Regions from separate parts of the Cellulomonas endometrii genome, predicted to be linked through region 1. Evidence: riboswitches for the same ligand, from Rfam matches in the RefSeq annotation. Region 1 holds a riboswitch; each other region holds the start of a gene.
What was found. A riboswitch is a leader RNA that binds a small molecule or an ion and turns the genes downstream of it on or off. The one in region 1 is predicted to bind cyclic di-AMP.
Positions count from the first base shown of each region.

Region 2: linked by a shared signal. The riboswitch ahead of QNH85_RS15510 (C40 family peptidase) and the one ahead of QNH85_RS11385 (C40 family peptidase) in region 1 are both predicted to bind cyclic di-AMP.
Region 3: linked by a shared signal. The riboswitch ahead of QNH85_RS08850 (C40 family peptidase) and the one ahead of QNH85_RS11385 (C40 family peptidase) in region 1 are both predicted to bind cyclic di-AMP.

Region 1 is NZ_CATKPC010000009.1:73,064-82,303, forward strand. It holds gene QNH85_RS11370 (universal stress protein) at 1-64, opposite strand, end outside; gene QNH85_RS11375 (hypothetical protein) at 171-599, opposite strand; gene QNH85_RS11380 (HNH endonuclease) at 575-1,012, opposite strand; gene QNH85_RS11385 (C40 family peptidase) at 1,270-2,058, opposite strand; cyclic di-AMP (ydaO/yuaA leader) riboswitch at 2,061-2,226, opposite strand; gene QNH85_RS11390 (iron-dependent transcriptional repressor DtxR) at 2,466-3,164, opposite strand; gene serC (phosphoserine transaminase) at 3,244-4,386, shown strand; gene QNH85_RS11400 (LPXTG cell wall anchor domain-containing protein) at 4,464-5,213, opposite strand; gene QNH85_RS11405 (DUF4012 domain-containing protein) at 5,546-7,336, opposite strand; gene QNH85_RS11410 (MFS transporter) at 7,440-8,765, opposite strand; gene QNH85_RS11415 (MarR family winged helix-turn-helix transcriptional regulator) at 8,776-9,213, opposite strand.
Region 2 is NZ_CATKPC010000016.1:25,870-35,109, reverse strand. It holds gene QNH85_RS15540 (DsbA family protein) at 1-144, shown strand, start outside; gene QNH85_RS15535 (vitamin K epoxide reductase family protein) at 141-776, shown strand; gene cmtR (Cd(II)/Pb(II)-sensing metalloregulatory transcriptional regulator CmtR) at 829-1,233, shown strand; gene QNH85_RS15525 (heavy metal translocating P-type ATPase) at 1,230-3,272, shown strand; gene QNH85_RS15520 (cytochrome c biogenesis CcdA family protein) at 3,269-4,087, shown strand; gene ccsB (c-type cytochrome biogenesis protein CcsB) at 4,098-5,102, opposite strand; gene QNH85_RS15510 (C40 family peptidase) at 5,109-5,783, opposite strand; cyclic di-AMP (ydaO/yuaA leader) riboswitch at 5,906-6,060, opposite strand; gene QNH85_RS15505 (YnfA family protein) at 6,191-6,526, opposite strand; partial or broken gene QNH85_RS15500 (MerR family DNA-binding protein) at 6,523-7,113, opposite strand; gene QNH85_RS15495 (MerR family DNA-binding transcriptional regulator) at 7,147-7,260, opposite strand; gene QNH85_RS15490 (hypothetical protein) at 7,400-7,786, shown strand; gene QNH85_RS15485 (hypothetical protein) at 8,053-9,240, shown strand, end outside.
Region 3 is NZ_CATKPC010000006.1:123,166-132,405, reverse strand. It holds gene QNH85_RS08905 (hypothetical protein) at 1-1,322, shown strand, start outside; gene QNH85_RS08900 (TniQ family protein) at 1,309-2,661, shown strand; gene QNH85_RS08895 (hypothetical protein) at 3,076-3,321, opposite strand; gene QNH85_RS08890 (hypothetical protein) at 3,318-3,947, opposite strand; gene QNH85_RS08885 (hypothetical protein) at 3,940-4,305, opposite strand; gene QNH85_RS08880 (hypothetical protein) at 4,283-4,648, opposite strand; gene QNH85_RS08875 (hypothetical protein) at 4,632-5,189, opposite strand; gene QNH85_RS08870 (hypothetical protein) at 5,363-5,728, opposite strand; gene QNH85_RS08865 (hypothetical protein) at 5,725-6,018, opposite strand; gene QNH85_RS08860 (helix-turn-helix domain-containing protein) at 6,381-6,656, shown strand; gene QNH85_RS08855 (hypothetical protein) at 6,771-7,166, shown strand; gene QNH85_RS08850 (C40 family peptidase) at 7,246-7,944, opposite strand; cyclic di-AMP (ydaO/yuaA leader) riboswitch at 8,037-8,211, opposite strand; gene QNH85_RS08845 (M15 family metallopeptidase) at 8,341-8,910, opposite strand; gene QNH85_RS08840 (peptidoglycan DD-metalloendopeptidase family protein) at 8,958-9,240, opposite strand, start outside.

The DNA of each region.
Region 1 (9,240 bases):
CGAGGGCGTGCATGCTCGCCGCCGACCCGTCCACCCCGACCAGGATCTCTGCGTCTCGCCTCATCGCTGCGTCCTCCTTCGGTGCACACCCCAGTGTGCCCCCGATCATGCCGTCTGCGCACGCTCCCCGGGGGGTGGCGTGGAGAACACTTGGCAGATCCTTGACGACCTCAGGCGCGGTCGGCGGCCACGACCTCGACGACGGTGCGGTCCGGGGCGACGCCGCGTGGCGGGCGGACGGTGTAGGTGGTGAACGCCATGTCGGCCGTGCAGGCGCCGCCGGGCGGGGTCACGTCGTCGACCGTGACCCGGAGCGTGGACCCGTCCAGCTCGACGGCGACGGGCACCCACGGGCACGACGAGCTGCCGCCGACCCACACGTCGACGAGCCCGTCCTCCCGCACGACCCCGCCCGAGCCGTCGGGCGTCAGCTCCGCTCCCGCCGGCACGCCCGGCCGCGAGTCGACGGCGATGCTCCGGACGCCGCCGGCACCCCGCTGCGCCAGTACGACCAGGAACCCGGCGACGATCGCGACGACCACCGCCACGGCCAGCACCCGCCGGCGCCGGCCCGTCACGCGGCCAGGTACGCCGACCACGCCGGCTCGTCGACGGCGGCGCCGTGCAGGAACGCGACCGCGCCGCGCGGCGGCGTCGGGGTGTACCGCAGCTCCCAGCCGATCTCGTGCAGCAGGCGGTCCGCCTTGCGGTGGTTGCACCGGCGGCAGGCGGCGACGACGTTCGCCCACTCGTGCCGCCCGCCGCGCGAGCGCGGGTGCACGTGGTCCACCGTGTCGGCGTGCGAGCCGCAGTACGCGCACCGGTGGTCGTCGCGCTGCAGCACGGTGCGGCGCGTCGGCGGCAGGGGCCGTCGCATCGGGACGTGCACGTACCGGGTCAGGCTCAGGACCACCGGCAGCGGCAGCGCGGCGTGCTCGGAGTGCAGCACGCGGCCGTCGGTCTCCAGCACGGTGGCCTTGCCGGACATGACGAGGGTGACGGCGCGGGGCATGGTCACCACGCACAACGGCTCGAGGCTGGCGTTCAGGAGCAGCGTCCTGGGTGGCGCGGGCAGCAGCACGGCGTACTCCTAGACCAGGTCGGGGACCCGTCTGGCTGTCCGGGCCCGCTGGGGGAGGCAAGCAAGAGCAGGGTACGCGCACCCGGCGGGATCCCGCGTGGGCTTTGCCGCCCGGCCCCGGGGACGACGCGACCCCCACGGCCGGTGGGCCGTGGGGGTCGGGTCGAGGAGTGCTGCGGCGCGGTGCGTCAGCCGATGCGGATGAACACCGGGGAGCTCTGCCAGATGCTGCGGAACTGGATCGTCTTGCCCGGGCGCGGGGAGTCGATCTGCTGGTCGCCGCCGGCGTAGATCGAGATGTGCCCGGGGCTCCAGATCAGGTCGCCCGGCTGCGCGTCCGCGGCGGAGACGACCGTGCCGGCCGCCTTGATCGCCGAGGAGGTGCGCGGCAGGGAGATGCCGAGCTGGGCGTACACGTAGGAGACGAAGCCGGAGCAGTCGAAGCCCTCGGGCGTCGTGCCGCCGGAGACGTACGGGACGCCCACGTAGCGGGCGGCGACCTCGAGGACGGCGTTGCCGGCGACCGACTGCGGCACCGAGGCGGTGGCCTCGGCGGCGACGGCCGTCGTGGCGGTCTCCGCCGTGGCGCGCTGGGCGCTGCGGGAGGTGGCCCGCACCGGCTCCGGCTCGGGCTCGGGCTCCGGCTCGGGGACGACCGCGGTCGCGGCGGGCGCCTCGAACGTCCACGCGGCGTCGGCCGGGGCCGTCACGACGGGGGCGGTCTCGAGCACCGCGCGGGCCGACGCCGTCAGGGCGGCGGTGTCCACGGACGGCAGCGACGCCTGGTCGCCGGACGAGGACGCGGCGGTCGCCGGGACGGCGACCATCGAGACCATGAGGCCCGAGGACGCCGCGACGACGGCGGTGCGGCGACCGGCGAGGGCGATGGAGCCCGTCGCGACGGTGGCGAGATCGGTCAAGGGGGTGACGGGGCGACGCGCGGAACGGTGTCGAGCGCGCACAGCACTAGCGGTCACGTACAGCCTCTCCTGGCGCCTACGAGGTGAGCTGTCGGGTTCGGGTTGGAGATCCCCGGCCGCGCTCCGCTCCCGGACGGATCCGGTCACGTCGCGCGGCTTCACCCCAAGGACACCGTCTCCGGTGCCCACATGTGGTTCCCCCGCCCCTGCCGGCGAAGTCCGTTCGGAACCTCGGGCGGCGGCAGGGCTCGGCGTACCGTCCAAGGGCTCTGACGGAGGAGGGTTCCGTCGAGCGAAACCGAACGTACCGGACCCCGGAGCCGATTGTCACGTTCCGGTCACGACTCGTTTCCCTGCGCGCGAGAACGCTCACAAGCACGGGTGAGGCCCGCCGCAGGTCACCGACGCGCGAGGGCCCCGCACGTGGCCTTCGCCACAGCGCGGGGCCCTCGGGGGGCGCGGCGTCAGGAGGTGCGCAGGAACACGTGCCGGGCGACCTCCTGCGGGAGGTCCAGCACCGTCTCGGCACCGGGGGCGCCGACGGTCACGGTGCCGCCGTTCTTCTCCACGACGATCTCGTTGCCGGGCTGCACGCCGGCCTGGGCCATGCGCGCCAGCAGCTCGACGTCGATCTGGATCGGCTCCCCGATGCGGGCGACGACGGCCTTGGTCGGGCCGCTCGAGCGGGTGGCGACCGCCACCGAGGACTCGACGCCGTCGAGGAACGTCACCTGGGTGCGCTCCTCACCGATCTCGTCCAGCCCGGGGATCGGGTTGCCGTACGGGTCGAAGTGCGGGTGGTCGAGCAGCGCGGCGAGGCGGCGCTCCACCCGCTCGCTCATGACGTGCTCCCAGCGGCACGCCTCCTCGTGCACGTACTCCCAGTCGAGGCCCACGACGTCGACCAGCAGCCGCTCGGCCAGCCGGTGCTTGCGCATGACCCGCATCGCCTTGCCGAAGCCGGCCTCGGTCAGCTCCAGGTGGCGGTCCCCCGACACGACCAGCAGCCCGTCGCGCTCCATCCGGGCGACGGTCTGCGACACCGTCGGCCCGCTGTGGCCCAGCCGCTCGGCGATCCGGGCTCGCAGCGGGGTGATGCCCTCCTCGGTGAGCTCGTAGATCGTCTTCAGATACATCTCGGTCGTGTCGATCAGGTCACTCACGCCGGTGCCCTCCTGTCGTGCGCGGACGTCCGTCCACAGGCTAGTCGGCTCCGGCGACGCCCGGAGGCGGGCGCGTAGGGTGCGGCGCGTGACCGCGACCACGCCCGTGACGATCCCGGACCACCTGCTGCCGTCGGACGGCAGGTTCGGGTCCGGCCCGGCGAAGGTGCGGGACGCGCAGGTCCGCGCGCTGGCGGAGGCCGGGCGGGCGCTGCTCGGCACCTCGCACCGCCAGAAGCCCGTCCGCTCGCTGGTCGGGCGGGTGCGCGCCGGCCTGGCCGAGCTGTTCGACCTGCCCGACGGGTACGAGGTCGCGCTCGGCAACGGCGGGTCCACGGCGTTCTGGGACCTCGCGACGCTGTGCCTGGTCGAGCGCCGGTCCGCGCACGCCGTGTTCGGCGAGTTCGGGTCGAAGTTCGCCGCCGCCGCGGCGCGCGCTCCGTTCCTCGACGAGCCGGTCGTCACCGAGGTGCGCCCCGGCACGTCCGCCGTGCCCGCGCGGGCCGAGGGCGTCGACGTGTACGCGTGGCCGCACAACGAGACCTCCACCGGCGCGATCGCCCCCGTGCGGCGCGTGCCCGGCTCCGCCGACCAGGGCGCGCTCGTGCTCGTCGACGCGACGTCGGGAGCGGGCGGCCTCGCGGTGGACGTGTCGCAGACCGACGCGTACTACTTCGCCCCCCAGAAGTCGTTCTCGTCCGACGGTGGCCTGTGGCTCGCGCTGCTGTCCCCCGCCGCCGTCGAGCGGGCCGCCCGCGTCGAGGGCTCCGGGCGGTGGGTGCCGGAGTTCCTGTCGCTGACGACCGCCGTGCAGAACTCGCGCGCCGACCAGACGCTGAACACCCCGGCCATCGCGACGCTCGTGCTGCTCGCGGAGCAGGTCGACTGGATGCTCGCGAACGGCGGCCTCGCGTGGTGCGCCGAGCGGACCGCCACCTCCGCCGCCCACCTGTACGGCTGGGCGGAGGCCCGCGACTGGGCGACGCCGTTCGTCGCGGACCCCGCGCAGCGCTCCCCCGTCGTCGGCACGATCGACCTCGCGCCCGAGATCGAGGCGCCGACCGTCGCGGCGATCCTGCGCGCGCACGGGATCGTCGACGTCGAGCCGTACCGCAAGCTCGGGCGGAACCAGCTGCGCGTCGCGATGTTCCCGTCGGTGGAGCCCGCCGACGTGCTGGCGCTCACCGCCTGCGTGGACCACGTGGTGGACCGGCTGGGCTGATCCGCACGGACGCACCCGCCGGGGGTTCCCGGCGGGTGCGTCCGTGCTGCGTCGCCCGGTGCGCCGCCCGGGTCCGGTCAGTGGCCGCCGTGGTGCCGGCGCACCGAGGTGGTCACGAGAGCCGCGCCCAGCAGGACCAGCAGCCCCGCCGCGGTGAGCATCGGCCAGGTGTCGGACCCCGTCGCCGCGAGCACCGCGGAGTCCGGCGCGGCGAGCACGTCGGACGTCGTCGTCGTGGTCGTGTCGGAGGCCGCGAGCACCTGGGACGACCCCGGCGGGTTCGCGCAGACCGACGTCTCGGGCGGGTACGACACCACCGTCGAGGCCTCCGGGTTCACCGACAGGACGACCTGGACGTCCGGCCGCGTGAAGTCGTAGGCGTCGTGCTGCGTCCAGCTGCCCTCGGGCGTCAGCATCCACCCCGGCCAGTCGACGACGGCCCCGTTCACGACCACGGTCCCGGGCCAGTACACCCGCCCGCTCAGCGGCAGGCCGGACTGGACGATGTCCTCGCCGTCCGGGTTCACCCAGGTGATGGTCAGGGTGTCGTCCGTGGTCCCGTACGCCTCGACTGCGTAGTCGAGCACCGGGGCGGCCTCGAGGCAGATGCCGGCCGCGCGGGCGATGACCAGCTCGCACCGACCCGGGGGTGCGTAGCCGTCCGCGGGCGTCTCGCAGCCGGTGTCCGGGTCGATGACCGCCGCGACCGGGGCCGCGGAGGCGGCGGGTCCTGCGGGGGCCGGCGGTGCGGCCAGGGCGGAGCCCGCCCCGCCGACGAGGAAGGCCGCCGCCAGCACCGCCACGAGTGTGCGTCGAACGCGTCCCATGTCCTGCTCCTGTCTGCCCAACGCCGTTGTCGGACGTCCCGCCAATTCGTACAAATCGGACATTTCGTACATCGTAGGCACGGGTCCGGGGAGGGCGCTGATCGGGAGAGCGGGTGAAAGTTCCGCGTGATCACGCGGAACTCCGGCCCTGGAGCGCGGCCGACGCGGTGACCAGCCACGACGGGGTGCCGGCGGGCGCCGGGAGGGGCGAGAGCGGCGTGCAGGGTCACCCGGACGGGTGTGCCGGACGGGCGCTCCCGGGCTCCGGGCGCGGCAGCGCGGTGCGCGGTCTGAGGCGGGCGGGGGGCGGCGGCGCGGCGAGTGGCGGCGCCTCAGGGTGCGGGCGGGCACTCCCCCGTGACCACGCCCGGGCCCGTCAGGGTCGGGGTCGTCCACACGGTCAGCGCGCCGTCGGGGGCGAGCACGGTCACCGAGTACACCTCGGCGGTCGCGGGGGCGAGGCGCGACGTCAGCACCGCGACGTCCCGCCGCGCGGTGCTCGCGGTCTGCCCGCCGACGACCGCGTCGCCGCGCCGGACCTCTCCCAGCCGACCGTCCCGCGCCGAGTAGAAGGACACGTTCGTCGCGAGCCACCCGGCGGGCAGCCCGGAACCGCCGTCGCCGACCACCTGCGCCGGGAGCCCCGCGACGTCGCCCGGCGGGTGGTACTCGAGCGCGACGTCCACCCGCGCCGCCGCCCGGGGCGTCCCGCACCCGGTCATCGTGACGGTCACCCCCGCCGTCAGGTCGTAGTCGAGCTTGCCGGCGGTGCCGTCGTCGAGGAACACGCCCACCGCCTGCCCCACGCCCCCGGTGGCCGTGGGGGCGTCGCCGCTCAGGAACGCCCCGCCGACCGAGGACGCCGCGAGCCGGGCCTGCTCGGCGGGCCGCGCGGACCACAGGGCGACCCGGCGGGCGGCCACCGCGTCCGTCGCGACCGTCACCGCGGCGCGCGCCGTCGCCGGGTCGGCCGCGGCGTCCCGCAGCACCGCGAACACCGACGTGGCGACCTGCGCGTAGAACAGGTCGCCCGCGCGCGGGTCCCCGTAGGCCAGGTAGGCGTCGCGCAGCAGCGCCTGCAGCAGGTCGTCGCCGCCGAGCTCCTCGCCGTCGGCCTGCACCGTCCGCCCGGTCGCGGCGAGCAGGTCGGCGACGACGGTCGGGTCGGTGGCGAGCACCCCGTCGACCGGCTGCCCCGTCGAGGCGACCCAGAACGCGGACGCGAGCTCGGCCGCGCGCGGGTAGTCCGGCGTCTGCACCGTGTCCTGCACCCAGCGCCCGAGCCGGTCGCCGAACAGCGCGAGCTCCTCGTCGGTCAGCGGCAGCGCGCTCGCCGGCAGCTCCGGCAGGTCGGCGGTGCTGCGCTGCCCGACCAGGCCCACGGCCCCGTCCCGGGCCTGCAGCACGGCGACCGCCCCGACGATGCCGCCCTGCGCGCGCAGCTCGGCGGGGTTGAGCGACAGCAGCAGGTACGTGCGCGGGCCGTCGGCGCCGAGCATCTCCGGCAGGACGGCGGCGAGGTCCGCCAGGGTGGCGCGGCCGCCCGCGGAGGCGTCGAGGGCGTCGCGCAGGTCGCGCACCGGGTCGGCGAGCGGGGCGGCGAGCCCGTCGGGGTCGATCGGCGCCAGGTCGGCGGCCAGGTCGTCGACGACCTCGGCGGCCCGGGCCGCGGCGGGGGCGGCGGCGGCCAGCGGCGCGACGTCGACCCAGCCGTCGGGGACCGTGCGCCCGGGGTCCGCGGCCGCAGCCGGTGCGGTGAGCGCACCCAGCGCGTCCAGGAGGTCCGGGGCCGCGTCGTGGGTGAGGTCCTCGGCCGCCGTCGCGACCGCCGACACCGCCGCGAGGTCGTCCCCCACGAACGGCAGGTGCTGCGCGAACCGCCACACCGGGTCGTCGGCGGCGGCCGACGCGCGGGCGGCAGCGTCCTGCAGGGCCGGCAGGCGCGCGCGGAGGGCCGCCACGTCGAGCGCCTCCGCCTCCGGCCGGGCGCCGTCGGCCGCGGCCTGGAGGTCCCGGGCGGCGCCGGCGGCCTGGACCACGCGGAACGTCAGCCACCCGCCGGCCAGGAGCACACCGCCGAGCAGCACCGCCACCGCGATGAGGAGCCGCCGTCGGATCGCCATCGTTCGATCGTCACATATCGGACAATTCGGACACGGGTCGGGGGGCGAAGTTCACCCGGCGCCGGCGGGGCCCGAGCGTCCCGGCGGCGAGAGCGTCCGGCAGTCAGAGCGCCGCGTCGGCCGCCTCGCGCGCCGCGACCTGGTCCACGCCGCTCCGGCGGGGGTTCGGCACGTCGGGGTGCAGCACCTCGAGGTGCGGGCGGGTGCGGACGCGGTACCGGACCTGGACGTTCCAGTGCTTCCTGGCCCACAGCGCCGCGAGCGTGGACACCAGCAGCGCGGTGATCGACCCGATGCCGATGGACCAGCGCGCCCCGAACGTCTCGCCGATCCAGCCGACGATCGGCGACCCGACCGGCGTCGCCCCGAGCATGACGATCATGTACAGCGACATGACGCGCCCACGGACCGCGGGGTCGGTCGACATCTGGATGGTGGTGTTCGCGGCGGTCATCATCGTCAGCGACGCGAGCCCCACCGGGATGCACGCGATCGCGTAGGACGTGTACGTCGGCATCAGCGCCTGCACGCCCGTCGCGACCCCGAACGCGAACGCCGCACCGATCACCAGCCGCACCCGGGGCCGCTCCCGCCGGGCGGCCAGCAGCGCGCCCGCGAGCGACCCGATCGCCAGCACCGACCCGAGGATCCCGTACTCCCCCGCGCCCTTGCCGAACTCGGCCCGGGCCATCAGCGCGCTCGTCATCTGGAAGTTCAGCCCGAAGGTCGACACCACGCAGATCACGACCATGATGACGAGGATGTCGCTGCGGCCCCGGACGTACCGGACGCCCTCGCGGATCTGCCCCTTCGCGCGGGGTGCGACCGGCATCGGGCGGAGCTCCGAGGTCCGCATGAGCAGCAGCGCCAGGATCGTCGCCGCGAACGACACCCCGTTGATGACGAACACCCAGCCGGTGCCGACCGCGGCGATCAGCAGGCCCGCGAGCCCGGGGCCGATCAGCCGCGCGGCGTTGAACGACGTGCTGTTCAGGCCCACCGCGTTGGACAGCCGGCCCGCGGGCACGAGCTCCGCGACGAACGTCTGCCGCACCGGCTGGTCGAGCGCCGCGACGGCGCCCAGCCCCAGCGCGAACAGGTACACGTGCCAGAGCTCCGCGTTCCCGGACAGCACCAGCACCCCGAGCCCGAACGCCAGCAGCCCCATCCCGCCCTGCGTGAGCATCAGCAGCTTGCGGCGGTTCACCCGGTCGGCGAGCACGCCCGCCCACGCGGACAGCAGCAGCGTCGGGAGGAACTGCAGCGCCGTCGTGATGCCGACCGCCAGGCCGGAGTCGTCGGACAGGACGGTCAGCACCAGCCAGTCCTGCGCGACGCGCTGCATCCAGGTGCCGATGTTGGCGACGAGCGCACCGCCGAACCACAGCCGGTAGTTCGGGTACGTCAGCGAGGCGAAGGTGGAGCTCATGCGGGCGGCCTCATCCTGCCGCGATCCGGCGCAGCAGCACGGCGGCCTGCGCGAGGGTCCGGCGTTCCTCGGGGGTGAGCGTGCGGAGCTGGTCGGCGAGCCAGGCGTCGCGGCGTCGGCGGGTCTCGCGGACCTCGGCCTCCCCCGCGCCCGTGAGGCTCACGACGACCTGCCGCCCGTCCGTCGGGTGCTCCGACTTCGCGACGAACCCGAGCCCGACCAGGGTGTTCACGGTGCGGGTCATCGACGGCGGCTGCACGTGCTCGGCCTCCGCGAGCGCCCCGGGGGTGAGGGGACCCTCGCGCAGCAGGATCGCGAGCACGTTGAACTGGGGGTCCGGCAGGTCGGCGGCCCCGCGCCGGGACCGGATCCGCCGGGTCGACTTCGCCAGCGCGACGCGCAGCTCCCCGGCGAGCGCGAGGGGCCGGGCATCGGCGACGAGAGACATGTCCTTACCTTAACTCATTACCTACGC
Region 2 (9,240 bases), on a different contig from region 1:
CAGCAGGACCTGGACGACGGGCAGGCGCTCGGCGTGCAGGGAACGCCGACGTTCTTCCTCGACGGGCAGCGCCTGGAGCTCAGCAGCGTGTCCGACCTGACCGACGCCCTCGACGACGCCCTGAACCAGGCGGGCGGCGCGTGACCGCTGTCGCCGCGACCGCGAGCACGGTCCTGTTCGAGAGCCGTACGGCTGAGCGCCGCCGCGCCCTGGTGCTCGCTGCGCTCGCCGCTGCGGGCCTGGCGGCCGCCATCGCCCTGCTCCTGGAGCGGTTCGCGGTCCTCGAGGACCCCGCCCACGTACCGAGCTGCACGCTGAACCCGGTCCTGTCGTGCACCTCGGTGATGGCGTCCGAGCAGGCCTCCGTCTTCGGGTTCCCCAACCCGCTGATCGGGGTCGTGGGGTTCACCGTGGTCCTCACAGCGGCAGCGAGCATGCTCAGCGGCGCCCGGTTCGGTGAGTGGTTCTGGGTGGGGCTGCAGGTCGGCGTCACGTTCGGCGTGGTCTTCGTGCACTGGCTCGCGTTCCAGAGCCTCTACCGCATCGGCGCGCTCTGCCCCTACTGCCTCGTGGTGTGGGCGGTGATGATCCCGGTGTTCCTGTCCGTGACCCTGCGCAACCTCCAGCGGTGGCAGCTCTCGCTACCGGTGCCGGCGCGCGCGGTGCTCTCGGTGGCGCTCGACTACCGCTCGACCCTCCTGACCTGCTGGTACCTGGCCATCACCCTCCTCGCGCTCCTGCGGTTCTGGTCCTACTGGTCCACCCTGCTCCCGTGAGACACGTCCAGCACCTTCCCGTTGGTACAGCGACCGCTGTACTGTTCAGCACATGCTGACCAGTACGGTGCGAATCGAGGTCCTCACGCGGCTCGGTCGTGCGATGTCCGACCCGAGCCGCGCGCGCATCCTCGCTGCACTGACCACCGGCCCGGCCTACCCGGCGGAGCTGGCCGGACACCTGGGCATGACCCGTTCCAACGTCTCGAACCACCTCGCGTGCCTGCGGGGTTGCGGCCTCGTGCTCGGCGAGCCCGAGGGCCGCCGCACCCGGTACGCGGTCGCCGACCCGCACCTGGCACAGGCGCTCACCTCGCTCGTCGACGTGGTGCTCGCGGTCGACGAGGGCGCGCCCTGCACCAGCGACTCGTGCGACGTGCCGGGTTGCTGCGCCGCGTGCGAGCCCGCGCAGACGGCGCAGCGCCCTCGCATCGACGTGATGGCGGTGCGGGCGTGAGCCGCGAGTGCTGCGGCCCGGACGACGACGCGCCGGGCCTGCCGTTGACGATCGGCGCACCCCTGGCGGGCACCTCTCCTGCACCGCCGGACGCCGACGACTGCTGCGACCCCGCCCCTGCGCCGCAGGAGGACGACGAGGCGTTCGTCGCATGGTGGCGCGACCCCGCGCTGCGCCTACCGGCTGCTTCGGGGGTGCTGCTCGTGCTCGGGTACGGGTTCGAGTGGTCCGGAACGGACGCGGTCGCCGGCACGGTCGCGTTCGCGCTGGGGCTGGTGGCCGGCGCGTGGACCTTCGTCCCGGGAGCCCTGCGCAGGCTCGCCCGACGCCGCCTCGGTGTCGGGCTGCTGATGACGATCGCCGCCGCGGGCGCGGTGCTGCTGGGCCACGTCGCGGAGGCGGCGGCGCTGGCGTTCCTGTTCTCCATCGCCGAGGCGCTCGAGGACCGGGCGATGGATCGCGCCAAGCACGGCCTGCGTGCCCTGCTGACCCTCATCCCGGAGACCGCGCGCCTCTCCCGGCTCACCGGTGAGGTCGTCATCCCGGCGCGGGACGTCCGTGAGCTGGACGTCCTCGTCGTGCGGCCGGGCGAGCGGGTGGCCACCGACGCCGTGGTCGTGCACGGTCGCAGCTCCGTGGACACCTCGGCGGTGACCGGCGAGTCGATCCCGGTAGAGGTCGGTCCGGGCGACGCCGTCCCGGCCGGGGCTGTCAACGGCACGGGCGCCCTGGAGCTGGAGGCGACGGCCGACGGTCGGGACAACTCCCTGACCACGATCGTGCGGCTGGTCGAGGAAGCGCACGCCCGCAAGGGTGAGCGCGCACGTCTCGCCGACCGCATCGCCCGGCCGCTCGTGCCCGCCGTGCTCGTGATCGCCGCCGCGATCGCGGTCCTCGGGTCGCTGCTCGGAGACCCGTCGGTCTGGGTGGACCGGGCGCTCGTGGTCCTGGTCGCCGCCTCTCCGTGCGCCTTGGCGATCGCCGTGCCGGTCACCGTGATCTCGGCGATCGGCTCGGCGAGCAGGTTCGGTGTCGTGATCAAGTCCGGCGCGGCGTTCGAGCAGCTGGGCGCGCTGCGCACGGTCGCGCTGGACAAGACCGGCACGCTGACGGTGAACCGGCCGGAGGTCGTCGACACACGCACCGTCGAGGGCACGACGCCCGAGCAGGCGCTGACCTGGGCGGCCGCCGTGGAGGCACGCAGCTCCCACCCCCTCGCGCGGGCGATGCTCGCGGCCGCGCCATCGGCCGGCACGGCGGACGAGGTCGTCGAGGAACCGGGTCACGGCGTCGGTGGGATGGTCGACGGCGTGCGTGTCGAGGTCGGTTCTTCCCGGTGGCTCGACGCCACTCCGCTGACCGAGGCGCTGGACGGGATGGAGTCCGCCGGGATGACCACCGTCGTCGTCCGCGCCGACGGGCGGACCGTCGCGGTGATCGGGATCCGGGACGAGCTGCGTCCCGAGGCGGCCGCCGCGATCGCGGCACTGCACTCCGTGGGGCTGCGCACCACCATGCTGACCGGTGACAACCGCCGCACCGCGCACGCCCTGGCGGCGGCGGCCGGCATCGACGACGTGCGCGCGGAGCAGCGTCCCGAGGACAAGGCTGCCGCGGTCGTGGCGCTCGGGACCGGCACGGCCATGGTCGGCGACGGCGTGAACGACGCCCCCGCACTGGCAGCGGCCGACGTCGGCATCGCGATGGGTGCCACGGGCACCGCCGCGGCGGTGGAGTCCGCGGACGTCGCGTTCACGGGCAACGACCTGCGTCTGCTGCCGCGCGCGATCGCGCACGCCCGCCGGGGACGCCGGATCATGACCGGCAACATCGCCCTGGCTCTGCTCATCATCGTCGCGCTGTTCCCGTTGGCCCTGACCGGGACCCTCGGGCTCGCCGGTGTCGTCCTGGTGCACGAGATCGCCGAGGTGGTCGTGATCCTGAACGGCATCCGCGCCGCGCGCGCTACGGACCCGGGCCCCGGCGCCGGACGCGTTCCGGCGCCCGCCGTCGACGCCCACACAACGGCGGCGGCGTGAGGGTACCGGCCGCGACGTCGGCGGCTGCCGACGTCGGGTCGCTCTTCGCGACCACTGCGTTCTCGGGTCCGCTGCTCCTCGCCCTGCTGGTCTCGTTGCTGGCAGGCGCCGTGTCGTTCGCCTCGCCGTGCGTGCTGCCGCTGGTCCCCGGCTACCTGGGCTACCTCAGCGGGCTCACGGCGCAGAGCGTGCAGCCGGTCGGTGCGCCGGCTGCGCCCCGGCCCGCGGCCCGGCAAGGGAGGAGGCGGCTCACGCTCGGTGTCGCGCTGTTCGTGCTGGGCTTCGCGCTCGTGTTCGTGACGTTCGGTGCTCTGGCGGGGTCGCTCGGGGCGGCGCTGCTCCGCTGGCAGGACCCGATCACCCGGGTGCTCGGCGTGGTCGTCGTCGTCATGGGCGTCGCGTTCCTCGGCGGCGTCCCGTTCCTGCAGCGCGAGGTCCGGGTGCACCGCCGCCCGCCCGCGACCCTGTGGGGAGCCCCGCTGCTGGGCGTGACGTTCGGACTCGGCTGGACACCGTGCATCGGCCCGACGTTGGCCGCCGTCATGGCGCTGTCGCTCGACGGCGGGTCGGCCACCCGGGGTGCGCTGCTGTCCACCGCCTACGCCATCGGGCTCGGCATGCCGTTCGTGCTCCTCGCGCTGGGGCTCGACCGCAGCACGCGCCTGCTCGAGGTCGTGCGCCGCCGGCGCCGGACGATCTCCCGGATCGGCGGCACGATGCTCGTCCTGATCGGCGTCGCCCTGGTCACCGGCCTGTGGGGTCGCTGGGCCCAGAGCCTGCAGGGACTGATCCTGATCTTCCAGCCCGTGGTCTGACCGCCCGGCGTCAGAGGCCCGAGTACGAGTGCTTCCCGTTGACGAAGAGGTTCACGACCGTGAAGTTCGCGATCACGACCGCGTACCCCACGTACACGAGGTAGGCAGCGCGGCGCCCCTGCCACCCCCGCGTGGTGCGGGCGTGCAGGTACGCCGCGTAGACGACCCACGCCACGAACGTCGCCACCTCCTTCGGGTCCCAGCCCCAGTACCGTCCCCACGCCTGCTCGGCCCAGATCGCACCGCCGATGAGCGTGAGCGTCCACAGCACGAAAGCGATCGCGTTGAGCCGGAACGACAGCGCCTCGAGCCGCACGGCGGTCGGAACCGTGCCGAGCCACGACCACGCAGGCCCGGTGACGCGCCACCGACGTAGCGAACGTCGCAGCTCGTCACCGACGCGCCACGGCGCCTCCAGACGGGAACGCCCGGACTCGCGCGCGTCCTGGAGCACCTGCAGCACGGAGGTGGCGAACGCCACGGTGAAGATCCCCGTGGCGATGATCGCGATGCTCACGTGGATGACGAGCCAGTAGCTCTGCAGCGCAGGTTGCACGGCGTCGGCCCGCAGGTAGAACGAGTTCAGAGCCACCACGAGCGCCAGCACGGCGATTCCCATGACGAGCACACCGACGAACGGGACGGTCCTGGTGCGACGCACCGCGAGGAACACCGCTGCCGCCACCAGGATCCCGACGAGGGTGAACTCGTACATGTTCGCCGTCGGCCAGCGCCCCGCCGCGACCCCGCGCAGGACGACACCAGCCAGCAGCAGCCCCGTCCCCAGCGTCGCCGTCGCGCGCGCGATCCCGTCTGCGCGTCCCGGTGCCTGGTTCCTCACCGGCAGCGGGACGTCGGGGATCGCTGCCCCGGCGCCCACCGCAGCGAGGCGGCGGTGTGATCGGGCTGCGGAGTCCGCGACGCGCGCCAGCGCGGTCGAGTACGCGACGAGCGCGATGGTGAACGCCGTCGTCGAGCCCCACACCAGCAGGGTGCTCAGGTCACCGAGCGGCACGGCCGGTCAGCCGATCCGGATGAACAGCGGGTCGGACTGCCAGATCTCACGGATCTGGATCGTCTTCCCCGGGACCGGTGCGTCGACCTGCAGGTTGCCGCCCGCGTAGATGGCGATGTGCCCGGGCGACCAGATCAGGTCGCCCGGCTGGGCCTGATCCCGTGGCACGACCGTGCCGGCGTCGCGCTGAGCGGTGGAGGTGCGCGGGATCGAGATCCCGACCTGGGCGAACACGTACGAGGTGAATCCCGAGCAGTCGAACCCGCTCGGGGTCGTCCCGCCGTAGACGTAAGGAACCCCGACCAGGCTCGAGGCGACCTCGACGATCGCGTTGCCGCTGGCGGAGGCCGGCGCCGGGGCCCCGATCGCAGAGGGCGTCGTCTCCGGTTCCGGCGCTTCCTGCCGCACGTCACCGCGCGACGGAGCGTCCTGCGGCGGGTCCTCCTCGGGCTGCTCGACCACCGGCGGAGGCGGGGGCGGCAGGACGGCGGTGACCGCCGGGACCTCGAACGACCAGGTGGCTCCTGCAGGCGCGACGGCGGTCGGCGCCGCCGTGAGCAGGTCTCGGGCAGCGGCGGTCAGCCCTGCGGTGTCGATCACGCTGGTGCCGCCGTCGGCGGGGTTCGGCTGCGCTGACGCCGGCGCTGCGATCAGCGAGACGGCGAGACCCGACGTGGCCACAGCGGCGCCGGTGCGGCGAGTCGTGGCCGACGCGGCGCCGCGTGCAGCCGCGGCGGCGTCCTGCAGGGGGGTGCGGGCGCTGCCAGGGGCGCGGTGGCGCGAGGAGGCGCGCGGGTGTGCGGTCATGGTGCTCCAGACGCCTGCGGGGTGAGCTGTCGGGTTCGGGCGGAGCTCGCCCGGCCGGTCGCCACGACCGGCTTCACCCCGAGGACGCCCAGGCGCCCGTGAAACGGTGGTTCCCCCGCTCCTGCCTGTGGGGTCTCGACCGAGTCGGACGGTGGCAGGACTCGGCGTCCGCCCGGCTCATCCGGACGACGCCCGGATCATCCGAGACTACGGAGCCCGAGCGACCTGGCCGGTGGGTCGCCCGAGTTCTTCAGCAGACCTTCATCGGCATCGAGGACGGATCAGACCGGCCGGGGCGCGTACATGATCACCGCGACGCCGGCCAGGCAGATCAGCGCCCCGGTGACGTCCCACCGGTCAGGTCGGAAGCCGTCGACGAGCATGCCCCAGAGCAGCGAGCCAGCGACGAAGATCCCGCCGTAGGCGGCGAGGATGCGTCCGAAGTTGGCGTCGGGTTGCAGGGTGGCGAAGAACCCGTAGAGCCCCAGGGCGATGACGCCGGCGCCGATCCAGATCCAGCCCTTGTGCTCGCGGATGCCTTGCCAGACCAGCCAGGCACCGCCGATCTCGAAGACGGCCGCAGCGGCGAACAGCAGGATGGAACGTGCGAGGGTCATCGGACGGTGTCCTCCGGGACAGGCAGCAGGGCGTCGAGCATCCCCGCAGCGGTGGGTGGTGCCGTGATGGTCAGGTCGAACGTCGGCCCGTGCAGAGTCAGCGTGATCTCGTAGAACGGGCAGCACCGTTGCTCGTCAGCGGCGAGCTGTGCGGCTGCGGCGAGCCGCGCGGTGGGCAGCGTGGCACGGACGCCACCGGGCACGTCCGCGCGGGGAGCGTCACGGAGCAGCTCGCGCCACGCGGCTGTCCGCTCGGTGAGGTCTCCGGATTCGAGCGAGCACGCGACAGGCGCGGAGGCCTCGACGGGGACGACCGGGAGCTCGTGCGGCTGCGTGAGGAAGGAGCACCCGGCGTCGCAGGGCTCGTGCCGGTCGGGGAGGTCGTCGAGCCGTACGAGAGCAGCCACCAGGGACGTGCGCAGCGCCTCGAGCGCGACGATCCGCTCGCCGACCTGCTCGGCTCGTCTGGCAAGCATCGGGCGGTACGTCGACCGGACCGTGCGACACGGCTGCGACTCCCATGCGGCCACCAGGGGTCGAACCTCGGACAACGGGATGTCGAGGTGCTTGGCCTGACCGATGAACGTGAGCCGATCGAGCGCGGCCGGTCCGTAGACCCGCTAGCCGTTGCCTGCGCGCTCGGCGGGTAGCAGACCCTCCGCCTCGTAGAAGCGCAGTGTCGTCGCGGGCACACCGCTCCTGGCGGCGAGCTCGGAGATCTTCATCCCGTGCATGGCGTGACCGTAGACCTTCGAGTCCGGTGGAAGGTCAAGAGCCGAAGGGCTGACGACACCAGCGGTGCTGCCCGCACGGGTCGGTCGGCGTGCCCAGCGCGCGGGACGTGTGTCGGAGGGCGGGTCCACCCTGGACGACATGGACGGAACCGAGCTGGAGAACGTGCAGTCGCTCCAGGTGACCACCGAACACGGGATGTGGCGGATCGCCTCTGCCTCCACCACCGTCTACTACCTGGACCTCGACCTGCAGGCCGTCGTGCGCGCACGGGGTGTGGGATCCGTCGGCTTCCTGTTCGACGACGAATGGGCTCACCTCGTCGACGTCATCTGCTACGACCCCCTCACCGGCATACCGGAGAGCGACGTCATCCGGGTGGCCGGACGTCCGCGGTACCGGTTCGACCCCGGTCCGGACTGGCCGGACGTCGAGTGGCGACTCCAGCGCAACGTCATCTCGATCGAACGCGTCGAACCCACCACGGCAGCGGTCCTGCGCGCGTCTTTCGTCCCGACTCCGCGATAGCGATCCGAGGAGGTCACATGGACGACGAGACGGGTGTCCGCATGCTGAGGATGACAGGCGTCAGGACGGGTCAACCGTCAGCCATCTGTCCCGGATGTCTGATTCTCTACGTCGTTTGACGTAGACGTCTGGGGCAAACGACCCACGTGACCGTCAGACGACGGAGACGAAAGACAGGTCAGCGGGGGGAGGCGCCGGTATCCCTGGCGAAGCGACGGTGGGACCTGCGGGAAAACCGCTCGCCCTTCGTACCGCTATGAGGACTCGTGACCGTCGCCCTTGCCCCCCACGCCCCTGCCGCACCCGCCGCCAAGCGCATCCGCCATTCAGGCACCGCGCGACGCAAGGACGACGACCGCATCGTCGACCTGTTCCGGTTCCCCGGACTGACGCATCTGGCGGTCCCGCTCGAGCGCCACAGACAGCGCAAGGACCGCCGCGGCCGGCACGCGCAGTACCCGGCACTGGCTCTGCTCGTCGTCTCCGCCGCCGCTCGGGTCACCGGCTCGCTCGCGAGCGCACTCACCGCGCTCCAGGACGGCGAGCTGTGGGCCCGCTGCCAGGACGCGTTCTACGCCCGTACCGAGATCGAGCTGCCCGACCGGGCACCCACTCGCGACCACGTCAACGAGCTCAGGAAGGACATCGCGAGCGATCCCCTCACGATGCGGGACCTGCGCCTTGCCTTCACGCGCTCCTCCGTCCGACAGGCACGGAAGCTCGGCAACCTCACGGAGGGCGGCCAGCCCGACTGGGCCGGACCGGACCCGCGCCACGTGATCTTCGGTGACGGCACCATCGTCCGGCGGTACAGCGACGCCGAGCTCATCACCTGTGAGTTCACGGGCCGGACACTGCTCTCCGGCAGCCGGGCACGCGACGCGCGGAGCGCCCGCGTTCAGCACGAGTTCCGCAAGGTCGGATCCGACCAGAAGAACTCGTCGGGCATCAACCACGTCACCCTCCACACGCGGACCTCTCACGGCCTCGTGGTGCTGGCGGTCGGCACGGAGCTCGGGGCTGAGCAGTGGACGGCCCTCGATCTGCTGGACGACGTCGCCGCCGAGACCGGTGACGGTGTGCACACGCTCGTCTACGACGGCGCGCTGACGGGATGGGCGGTGGAGTACGCCATGGCGCGGCACGGCATCCAGACGTTCAGCAAGGTGCCGGCGGCGTCCGTGAAGACCGAGGTGCAGGAGTACACGCGCGACGAGGTCGACTTGTACGTGAGTGGCGTCGCCCGCGAGCACGGGCTCGAGGCGACGGGGCGCATCGCCAAGGTGCTCCGCAAGGACGTCCTCCGGCAGATGTACCGGGGAGAACGGCCGACCGCGGTCGGCACGAGCATCTACCCGCCGTCGAAGCCGGACGCGGACTACGACCTCGTGTACAGCACCTACGTGTTCGTCAAGGCCCGTCACCGGGACTCGGGCGGCCGTCGCTGCGAGCAC
Region 3 (9,240 bases), on a different contig from region 1:
ACCGCTTCCCACCCGGACTGTTTGGCCGCCCCGGTCATTCCGGCACCGCCGGCGCCGACCCCCGGTCACCATCCCTGATCAACGGGGGCGTGTACTGCGCCCCGTGCGTCGCCGACCGCCACTGGGACGTCCGCTGGCGCACGGGACTCTCGGTCGTCTGCGTGAAGCACCGTGAGTACGTGCGAGCCCGGTGCCCATCATGCGCACGCGTCGTCTCGCCCGAGAGCGTGGCAGCGGACTTGAGCCGCACCAGAGGGTTGCTCATCCACGGCAAGAGCGGCGTCTCGGGCTGCCCGGTGCACCTCGACGCCTACCCGGTTGCCGTGTCCACGGACCACCTCCGCGTTCAGGCGCTGATCGACGAGCTCCTCGCCGCAGCGAGCGGAGGAAGCTTCGCAGCAGCCGCCCGCTGTCGAGACGTGCTGCGGTGGGCCGAGTGGATTCACCGATGTCACGGAGACGCCACCTCACTGCTGACCGGCGGGATGGTCAACAGCGAAGGGCCTGACCTCGCCGAGCTGATCGGCACGAGCTTGCGGCTGACGAACCTGACCCCAGAGCGCGCTGCTCGCGATCCGGAGGTCGTGCGCGCGGTTCTCCGCCAGGCCACGTCAGCGTCAGCCCGCGGAGCGCCCCCTCGGTACGCGCCGTACGGCGCGGAAGTCGACAGCGTGCTCGCAGCACACCGGATCGCGACGTCGCGACCGATCCCTCTCCGGCGGTCTCCCGCGTCTCTGCGCGAGGACGGTGAGCACGGACGTCCACAGGTCATTCCGCTGAGCGAGTTCGGCTCCCCCCTCCGCAGTCACGTCGACTTCCTCACGCTCGACCGCGGGAGGGTACTGACCGCCATCTGCGCGGCGATGCCCCCGGACAACACGGCATGGGGTGCTACCGCTGCGGCGCTTCGCCTCCCCACGTCGCTCGGCCGGCGAGCGAGCGTCCTCGTCTCGCTTCTCGATCACCTGGAACGCGCCGATGCGTTCTGGTCTGCGGTCGAGGAGTACCGAGCCAGGATGACCGCGCGCGAGATCGACTTCGAAGCGCGCGCCGAGCGAGTCCTTCGCGACGACGGAGCCCTGGCGGCCGCGCGGCGCTCTTGGCCGCCCCTGGCGAACGAGGCGCAGGACGTCCTGCGCCAGTGGCTGCTCGAACGCTGGGCGTGCCAGTACATCGCCACGTTGCCGCTCGGCCTCGCCGGGCGGCGTACTGCGATGCATGACGTTCGGCCGCGGATCGACGGGCTCGTCGCCGAAGTGACCCCTGTCGAGCACGTGTGGAACACCTGGTCGCCGGAGGGCCGGAACCGTGCGGCTCGTTGACCTGCCGCCGGAGCGTGGCGAGTCTTTTCCGGGCTACCTGATGCGCGCCAGCCACACGCTCGAGACTCATCCGCGACGGCTGTACAGCTGGCTCGGCCTACGTCCGGGTGGCCACACGCTCCGCTACATCCCGCTGACTCTCGACGACCACACGATGGCGCGCGTCAGCTGGGGGCTCGAGCTGTCACCGACGAGGGTCCGCGCGATGCTGCTGGAGTCGTTCACCTCGCTCGACCTCAGCATGCTGACCGGATCGCGAGCGGGTACGGCGCACCGCGACGCCCAACGTGAGCAGTGGTTGTTCATGTCGGGCTCGCGATTCTGCCCGGAGTGTCTGCGGGAGGCCACAGTCTGGCGGAACTACTGGCAGCTGCCGTGGGCGTTCGTATGCCCCGACCACCGCGTGCTGCTCGTGGACTCCTGCCCCTCGTGCGGCCGGCGACCGGATCTAGTCGTGCGCCGTTCCGACCCGGAGGACGTCACGGCGGACATCCGCTGCCGCTGCGGCGCACCCTGGGCGGACGCATCTGAGGGCGCACCGGCGGACCGTTTCACGACCTGGGACCAGTTCGAGGTGCTGGCTGCGGCGCGGGATGAGGCAACGGAACTGTGGGGACGTCCTGTGGGTGGCAGGGTCTTCCTCGCGGCAGCACGAGGCACTAGTGCCGTGCACGCCGCCGCTCACCGAGAAAGCTCGTGGTCACGACGCCCGTACTTGAAGCCGCCCGCACGCAGCGCACAGCTCGCGGGAGCACTTCAGGCGTCGCGCCCAGTCGTCTTCGCCCCGTCGATCGACGCGGCCACCGACGCATTCGGCTACGCGCTGGCCGGAGTCCCCGGATGGGGCGAGGCTCGGGTCTGGGACCACCTTCCACCGCACTCGCCACTCGCTCCAGTCGCATGGAGGTGGCTGCATGGCAGCGGACGTCCGTCCGCTCGACTGGCTCGCGCGCACCGGGATGCATTCGCTCAGATCGCGCTGGACCCGCGACAAATTCCGACTCTCGCAGGGACCGATCTCCTGCCCGTGCGGTGGCGCACCACCAGCCGGCCTGCGCTGCCGATGCGGCAGGCAACGTTGTCCCTGTCGACCGCGCGCCTAGCCGGCGCGGCGACCTGGGCCGATGCTGGGAGCCTCATCGGGATCGACGGTAACTACGCCGGCCGGATAGTGCGGCACACGTTGCGAAGTCTCGGAGGCGACGCGGTCGCCGAACTTGCCGACGCCGCGGCAACGCTCGCCCGCTTCCTGATCCAAACGAATGGTCCAGCCCGATCGCGTCCGTTGCACCCGGCGGTCAGCCTCGCCGCCCTCCGCGAGATCCCAGCGAGCGTGTAGTCGACTTGGTCGCGCTCTCCCAGCACATGATGTCCGCCTGGGTCGTGAGTGAGAGTGATGCAACTCGGCAATCATTGCTAATCACACTGGCACACGATGATCGCTGGGTCGTTACCGACATTAAACCGACATGATTCCCCACTGTGACCCTTCGGTCCCGCGCGGACGGGGAGCGCGCCCCTGAGTCCACTGGTCCAGCTCGCTGGCGTCAGGCCCGCACGTCCACAGCCGGCGCACGCCGCGTGAGCCGACGGTAGCCCGGCCGAGTGCCGCCGGCCGGGGCCGTCAGTATCGGACCTACGCAAGCGTCGTGCCGGTCCACTCCATGTCCCTGTCGAGCTCCTGGGACGCGTCGGGGACGTGCACACGACCGGCCTGCCGCGCGCAGATCGAGACCTAGCGCGCGAGCGTGGCCTAGATACTGCGCCGCAGTTCCAGCCAATCGGTAGTGCGCCAGACGCCTGTCATGAATCCCACCTGGTCCACCATGTCGACGATCTGTGCGCCGGTCGCGCCCGCGGACTTCAGGTCCGCGGCGGCCCGACGGAGTTGTGCGACACCAGGATCCAGCGGATCGACCTGATGCTCACCGCACCAGTCAAGCCACGCCCGACACGCCGTGACCATGCGCTCATGGAGACTGTGGTCGTGGATGCTCATCGCTGACCCGGATCATCCGGAAGCGCCGGGTCGGTGAGCGGTTGACCACAGATCGCGCAGCACCGCACGCTGGCGGCCGTCCCGTGGGGGCACCGGCTACGACGCCTGGTCGTACGGACCGCGGACGCAACGATCCACAGCGCGTGACGGTTGTCGACCTGCCCGTGTCGACTCAGGTCGGCTCTCGGCCCTGAACCCAGTGGTTGAGCCGGAATGCCGGTCGGGTCGTCCACGGTGATGCCGCACATGTCCCACCGCTCGTGGATCGCGAAGTCGAGACCGTCGGTCGTCCCGACGATGACCCGCAGGGCGCCCCGGCGTTCCTCGGGCGCGTCGATGCCGAGGTCGCCTGCGGCTTCCGCGAGCGCCCTGGCGTTGGCGTGGCGGACCCGGGCGTAGGCAATCTGTGCCGCTTCGAACCCGCTCGTGACCGCGTCCGCGCATTCCTGCCGTTCGGTCAGCTGGCGTGGGCACACTCTCCCGAGATGGCCACCGCTCACGCACGGTGCCGCCGCGTCGCAGTCCTCGCGCACGCCGGACGGGTCCATGTCGAGCAGGCGTCGGCGCCCCTCGGCCCGGTCACAGTTCGCAACCGCACCGCCGCGCCCGGTTTCGTCGTCAACCATCGGGCGCCTTCTCGGAGAGCACGTCGATCGCCACGACCGGCGTTGTGCGCCGGACGGTGGCGTACGCGCGCGGGCCGAGCGGCTCCACGGCGAGGTACATGTCCTCGCCGACGACGATCCCGTCCGTCATGGCGGAACCGGCCAGGTGCGTCACACCGGACAGCCGAAGAGCTTGATCGTCGCGCCGCAGCGCTCCGAGCGGGAACCCCGGCAGACTCGGGTCGGTGCTCTCGGTCAGGCGGGTGACGGTGACGTGGTCGATGTCGAGGGAGTCGATGAGGTGCCGCGCACCGGAGCTCGTGGTGATAACCCATCGCCCGGGGTGGCGCATCGGGTCAACCGGCGTCGTCATCGCCATCGGCTTCGTAGCCGGTTGCCGCGCTCGGGTGGACCGTGGGGTGCATCGGGGGTCGCAGTCCACGCAAGACGTCTTGGGCGAATCCAGTGGAGTCGAACTGCCCGGTGCGCCAGTGCGCCCAACAGGCGGCGGCCGCCGACACGTACCGTTCGTGCTGGGTTGCCCACCAGTTCCACGCCACGATCACCGCGACCCTGGCGTCGGCATCGGTGAGGACGACGGGCCTCCAGACCGTCAGGTCGCGCGCCACCAAGGCGTACTGCTTGAGGACCGCGTCGGCGGGCAGGACGTGCTCGTCGGACTCCCACCCCAGGATGCGAGTCGGGTCAGGGCGCAGGCTCATCACTGTCACCTTCTTCGGTGTCTTCGTCATCGGGGTTCTGCGGCGCAGTGTCGGCTCGGTGGAGGACCGAGATGATGTCGGTGGCGTAGCCGGCTACGTCGAACACCCCGGTGCGCCACGCGGTCCAGAACGCGACAGAGGCGGCGGCCACCTTCTCGCGCAGCGCGACGTACGAGGACCACGTCGTCAGGACCGCGACCCGTACCCCCTGATCGACGAGCACGACTCGTGCACCGCGTGCGAGCTCGTCGAGCAGCTCGGGCATCCGGTCGCCCGCCTGGTCGACGGGGATCTGGATCTCTCGCGCACCCGTGGGCTCGCCGTCGTACGGCTCGTCGTCGATCGACTCGTCGTCCATCGGCTCGTCGTCGCGGTCGTCGTTGGTCTCGATCGGCTCGAGCGTGCCGCGGTACTCGCGTGTCGCCGCGTCCACCGCGGCCTCGAGTCCGCGCACGAGGACCTCCATGCCGCGCTCGACGCCGAGGTCGACCTGCCCCACGAGGAACCTGGCATCCCCGCTCAGCGTGACGCCCGCCAGCACGTCTGGTTCCCGCGGGACGGTCCGCGGTGGCTGCATCAGCCCGATCTCGAACATCCGGTCGAGCTGGCTCGCCGCGAACCGGAGACCGGCCGGGCCGGTCTCCTCAAACTGGATCACCGCGTCGCTAGCGAGCTCCACCCGGACCGGCAACGACCACGGGCGGTCGTTGCCGGTCACAGCGGGTCGTCCTGCGGGAAGGCCGGCAGGCCGGCGAGCTCCTCGGCTTCGACGTAGTCGATCGACCTGACGCGTCGCTGGATCCAGAACCCGTAGTCGGCGCCGCCGGGGTCCCAGTCGAACAGGTACTTGTGGCGGTCGCCGACCCTGATGACGCCCGAGTCGCCGTGGAAGAGCGACGTGACCGACATCAGCGGCACCCACCGACCGTCGCCAGGTCCCGACGAAGACCAGGGGCCCGGGTCACGCAGCAGCAGGTCTGAGTCCAGGTCCAGGAAGTACGCCGTCGGAGACTCCGAGCGGACCGCCCAGACGCCGGTCGCGTCGGCAAGCACGAGCTCGTCGACGTGCAGGCCGCTCATCGCCCGCCCCTGTGCACCACGAGCGGCCGGTGCTCATCCCACGGCTCAGGAGTGGGGTCGCCATGCACGGTTGCACGGACCTCCACGTCCGGCGTCCGGCCCGCCGAGTGCTCGACCATGGTGCGCACGGCGCTCTCGTATCCCCTGCGCCATCCGCGCCGGAACTCCTCGCGCGCCCGGATCCCGCCCGAGACCGCCACGATGGCGATCGCGAAGCACGCGAGCGGGACCGCCATCAACTCCCCGGTGAGCAGCGAGGCGATGCCACCGACGAGCGTGGCTGAGGCCATCGCGAACGTCGGGGCCCACCACCGCACCTGGGCGCGTGCCGGACGCGACGGTCGCGGTGCCCGGCCTGAAGAGTCGAGGTCTCGCATGGCTGCCTTCCCTCGTTGGGTGGCGTGGCTCGTCCCGCATACCCAGGGCGCTGCATCGAGCGAACGCCTCTGTCACTGGCATCGTCGGCGGCGCCGGCACCAGTGGCTAACTCCACTCATAGTAGACATGTGTCGCCCGGCGTCAAGGGCTGAGCTCCATCGCGGGAAGCCCGCGGCGGCGTTCAGGACGCTGTAACGTCTAGACAATGAGGGCCTCCGTTGACTCCACTGATAGGGGGTCGAAGCCGCGCCAGCTTCCTCATAGCGTCGATCGGGTGCAGCGTCAGGAACCCGAGGCGACTCAGCTGCGCGCCTTCGGTGCGACGCTCCGGCTGATCAGAACGGATGCGGGTCTGACCCAGGAGCAGCTCGGCCACGCCGCCGGCGTCGGACGCACCTACATCGGGGAAGCGGAGACCGGAGTCCGCAACCCCACCCTCACCACGATCTGGCAGCTGGCCGCAGCTCTGCATGTCTCGCCCAGATCGTTCTTCCCTTACGTCGAGCCCCAGGACCCGGCGGATGGAACCGCGAGCCTGCCACGCGCTTGATCCGAAGTGCACGACTTCAGCGCAGCGCAAGCGAGGGAGCGTCCGGTGGACGCCTCGGCATCTGGGGCGCAGAGTGACACCGGTGGGTGCTCTCGGGCGCCGTATCGTCGTCCGGTGCCCAACGATGAGATCAGCGCGCTCCCTGGGCTGACAGCGTGTTCCTTGTGCGCTGGCGAAACGCTGGGCAGCGCGGACCCACTTGCTGGCGGTCAGCTGGAGCGGTTGCGCCGGCTCTCGAACGCCGGGCTCGCACGGCTGACGACTGTGGAGTGTCTGGACGAGTGCGAGCGCGGGGATGTGGTTGTTGCTCGCCCGAGCTCCGTCTGCCGTGCCGCGGGCGCTGCTCCCGTGTGGTTTGAGAGGCTCGCAGGTCCGGCTGCGACGGCCAAGCTCGGCGAGTGGCTTCAAGCCGGCGGCCCCGGAGCGCGTGCGCTGCCGTCTTCTCTGGCGGATCTGATGATCCGCCGTCCGGTCGACACTTCCGACGATTCCGAGGAGGTGGCCTCGTGAGAGCGGCGCAGCCGGCGTCCGCTGGTGCGGACCCCCGCGGGCGAGGCCATGACGTCGTCACGACCTCGCCCGCGGTGTCTCAGCCGACCCGGATGAACTTCGGGTTCGACTGCCAGATCTCGCGGATCTGAATCGCCTTGCCTGGCACGGGGGCGTCCACCTGGAGGTTGCCGCCGGCGTAGATCGAGATGTGCCCGGGTGACCAGATCAGGTCGCCCGGCTGGGCCTGGTCGCGAGGAACCTCGACGCCGGCATAGCGCTGGTCGCCGGAGGTGCGCGGCAAAGAGATCCCGACCTGGGCGTAGACGTACGCCGTGAAGCCGGAGCAGTCGAAGCCGCTGGGGGTCGTGCCACCCCAGACGTACGGGATACCGACGAGGCTGGAAGCGATCTCGACGATGGCGTTGCCGTTCGCGCTGGCTGGTGCGGGCGCACCGACCGGCTCGGGTGCGGGTTCCGTCACGGTCTCCGGCTCGGAAGCGCGCGACCTGCTGGTCGGCTCCTCCGCGACCGGCTCCTCCTCCACGACAGGCGGAGGCGGCGGCGGGGTCACCGCGGTGACGCCCGGGTTCTCGAACGTCCAGGTCGCCTCGGCGGGTGCGGCGACGACCGGTGCCGCCTCCACGATGGCCCGCGCATCCTCGGTCAGCGCGGACAGGTCCACCGACGCGGAGGCGACGCGACCCTCGTGGTCGGCGTACGCGGGTGCTGCAAGCAACGACACAGCGAGGCCGGAGGTGGCGAACACCGCTCCGGTCCGGCGGCCGGCGGTCGCCATCTGGTGGGATGCGAGTATCCGCGCGTCGGTGAGCGCGGTGTGTGCAGGGCCGTCGGCACGGTGACGCGCGACGGTCGCATGACGTGTGGGCATGGATGTCTCCTGCCGCCTGCGGGGTGAGCTGTCGGGTTCGGGCGGGAGCCGCCCGGCCGGTCCGTAGACCGGCTTCACCCCAAGGGCACTGACGTGCCCGCAATCGGTGGTTCCCCCGTTCCTGCCACGTGTGGTGAAGAGCCGGGTGGTGGCAGGACTCGGCGTCCACCCGGATCGCTCAGTTGCGGCTGAGCGCGATGAAGGGTCGTGCGCGGCGTAGGCCCGCGCCGACAGAATTCGCGGTACGGCTGAGTCAGTCCTCCTCTCCTCGACCGGTCCCCTGACCGATCGCGTCGTCGTGAGTCACGACTTGTAGACCCAGTGCCACGGTTCGCGGGGCGTGTCCTCGACGAATCCGAAACGTCCGGCGTTCGTGCGCATCCACGCCTGGGCGGTGTCGTCCAGGTCCAGGTCCACGGCGACTCCCCACCCGTGCGGGCTGGTGCCGGGCTTGGCGGCCAGACCACCCTGGGAGTACAGGCCCTTGCGGCGCGCGACGTCGACCTGCGCCTCATAGGACCGGTAGGAGTCGGTGATGCCGAAGTCGACGCCGTCCCTCGCCGCGGCAGCCATGAGCCGCTCGAGTGCCTGCCCGGCGGGCGCCCAGAGCCGGTGTCCGGTGTCGCCGATCTCCCGCAACGCGTCCGGGGGGATCTGGCCGTTGCCGTACTCGGCCAGATCGGAGGGAACGCCTTGCGCGTTCCGGGTGCCAGTCGGGCTCTTCGGTGCCAGTTCGTTGACCGCGCCGTCGAGCGCGGCGGCGAACGCGTCGCCGGACCGGGCCTGGGAAGGGACGGTGCGCATGGTGGTGAACCCGCCGAGGAGCTGGCGGATCTCCACGATTCGGGCTGTGGTTCCGGTGATGCCGTCCATGGTTCCTCCTGACGGTGTTGGTGAGTGCGGACTGGGCTGTTCCGCGGTCATCGCAGCCCCAGGAGCGGTGCGGGGTCGACGGTCTTCCCGCCGACGTAGACCTCGAAGTGCAGGTGGCATGCGCCGGACAGGCCGGTGTTCCCGGAGTACCCGATGAGCTGCCCTCGGGTGACGGCCTGCCCTGCGGTCACCACCGAGCGCGTCAGGTGGTTCGAGGAGCTCATGAGGGACTGGCCGTTGACGGTGCCGTAGTTGAGCATCACCTGGTTGCCGAATCCGTTGCGCCACTGCGACCACTGCACGGTGCCGTCCCTGGGCGCGTAGAGGGGG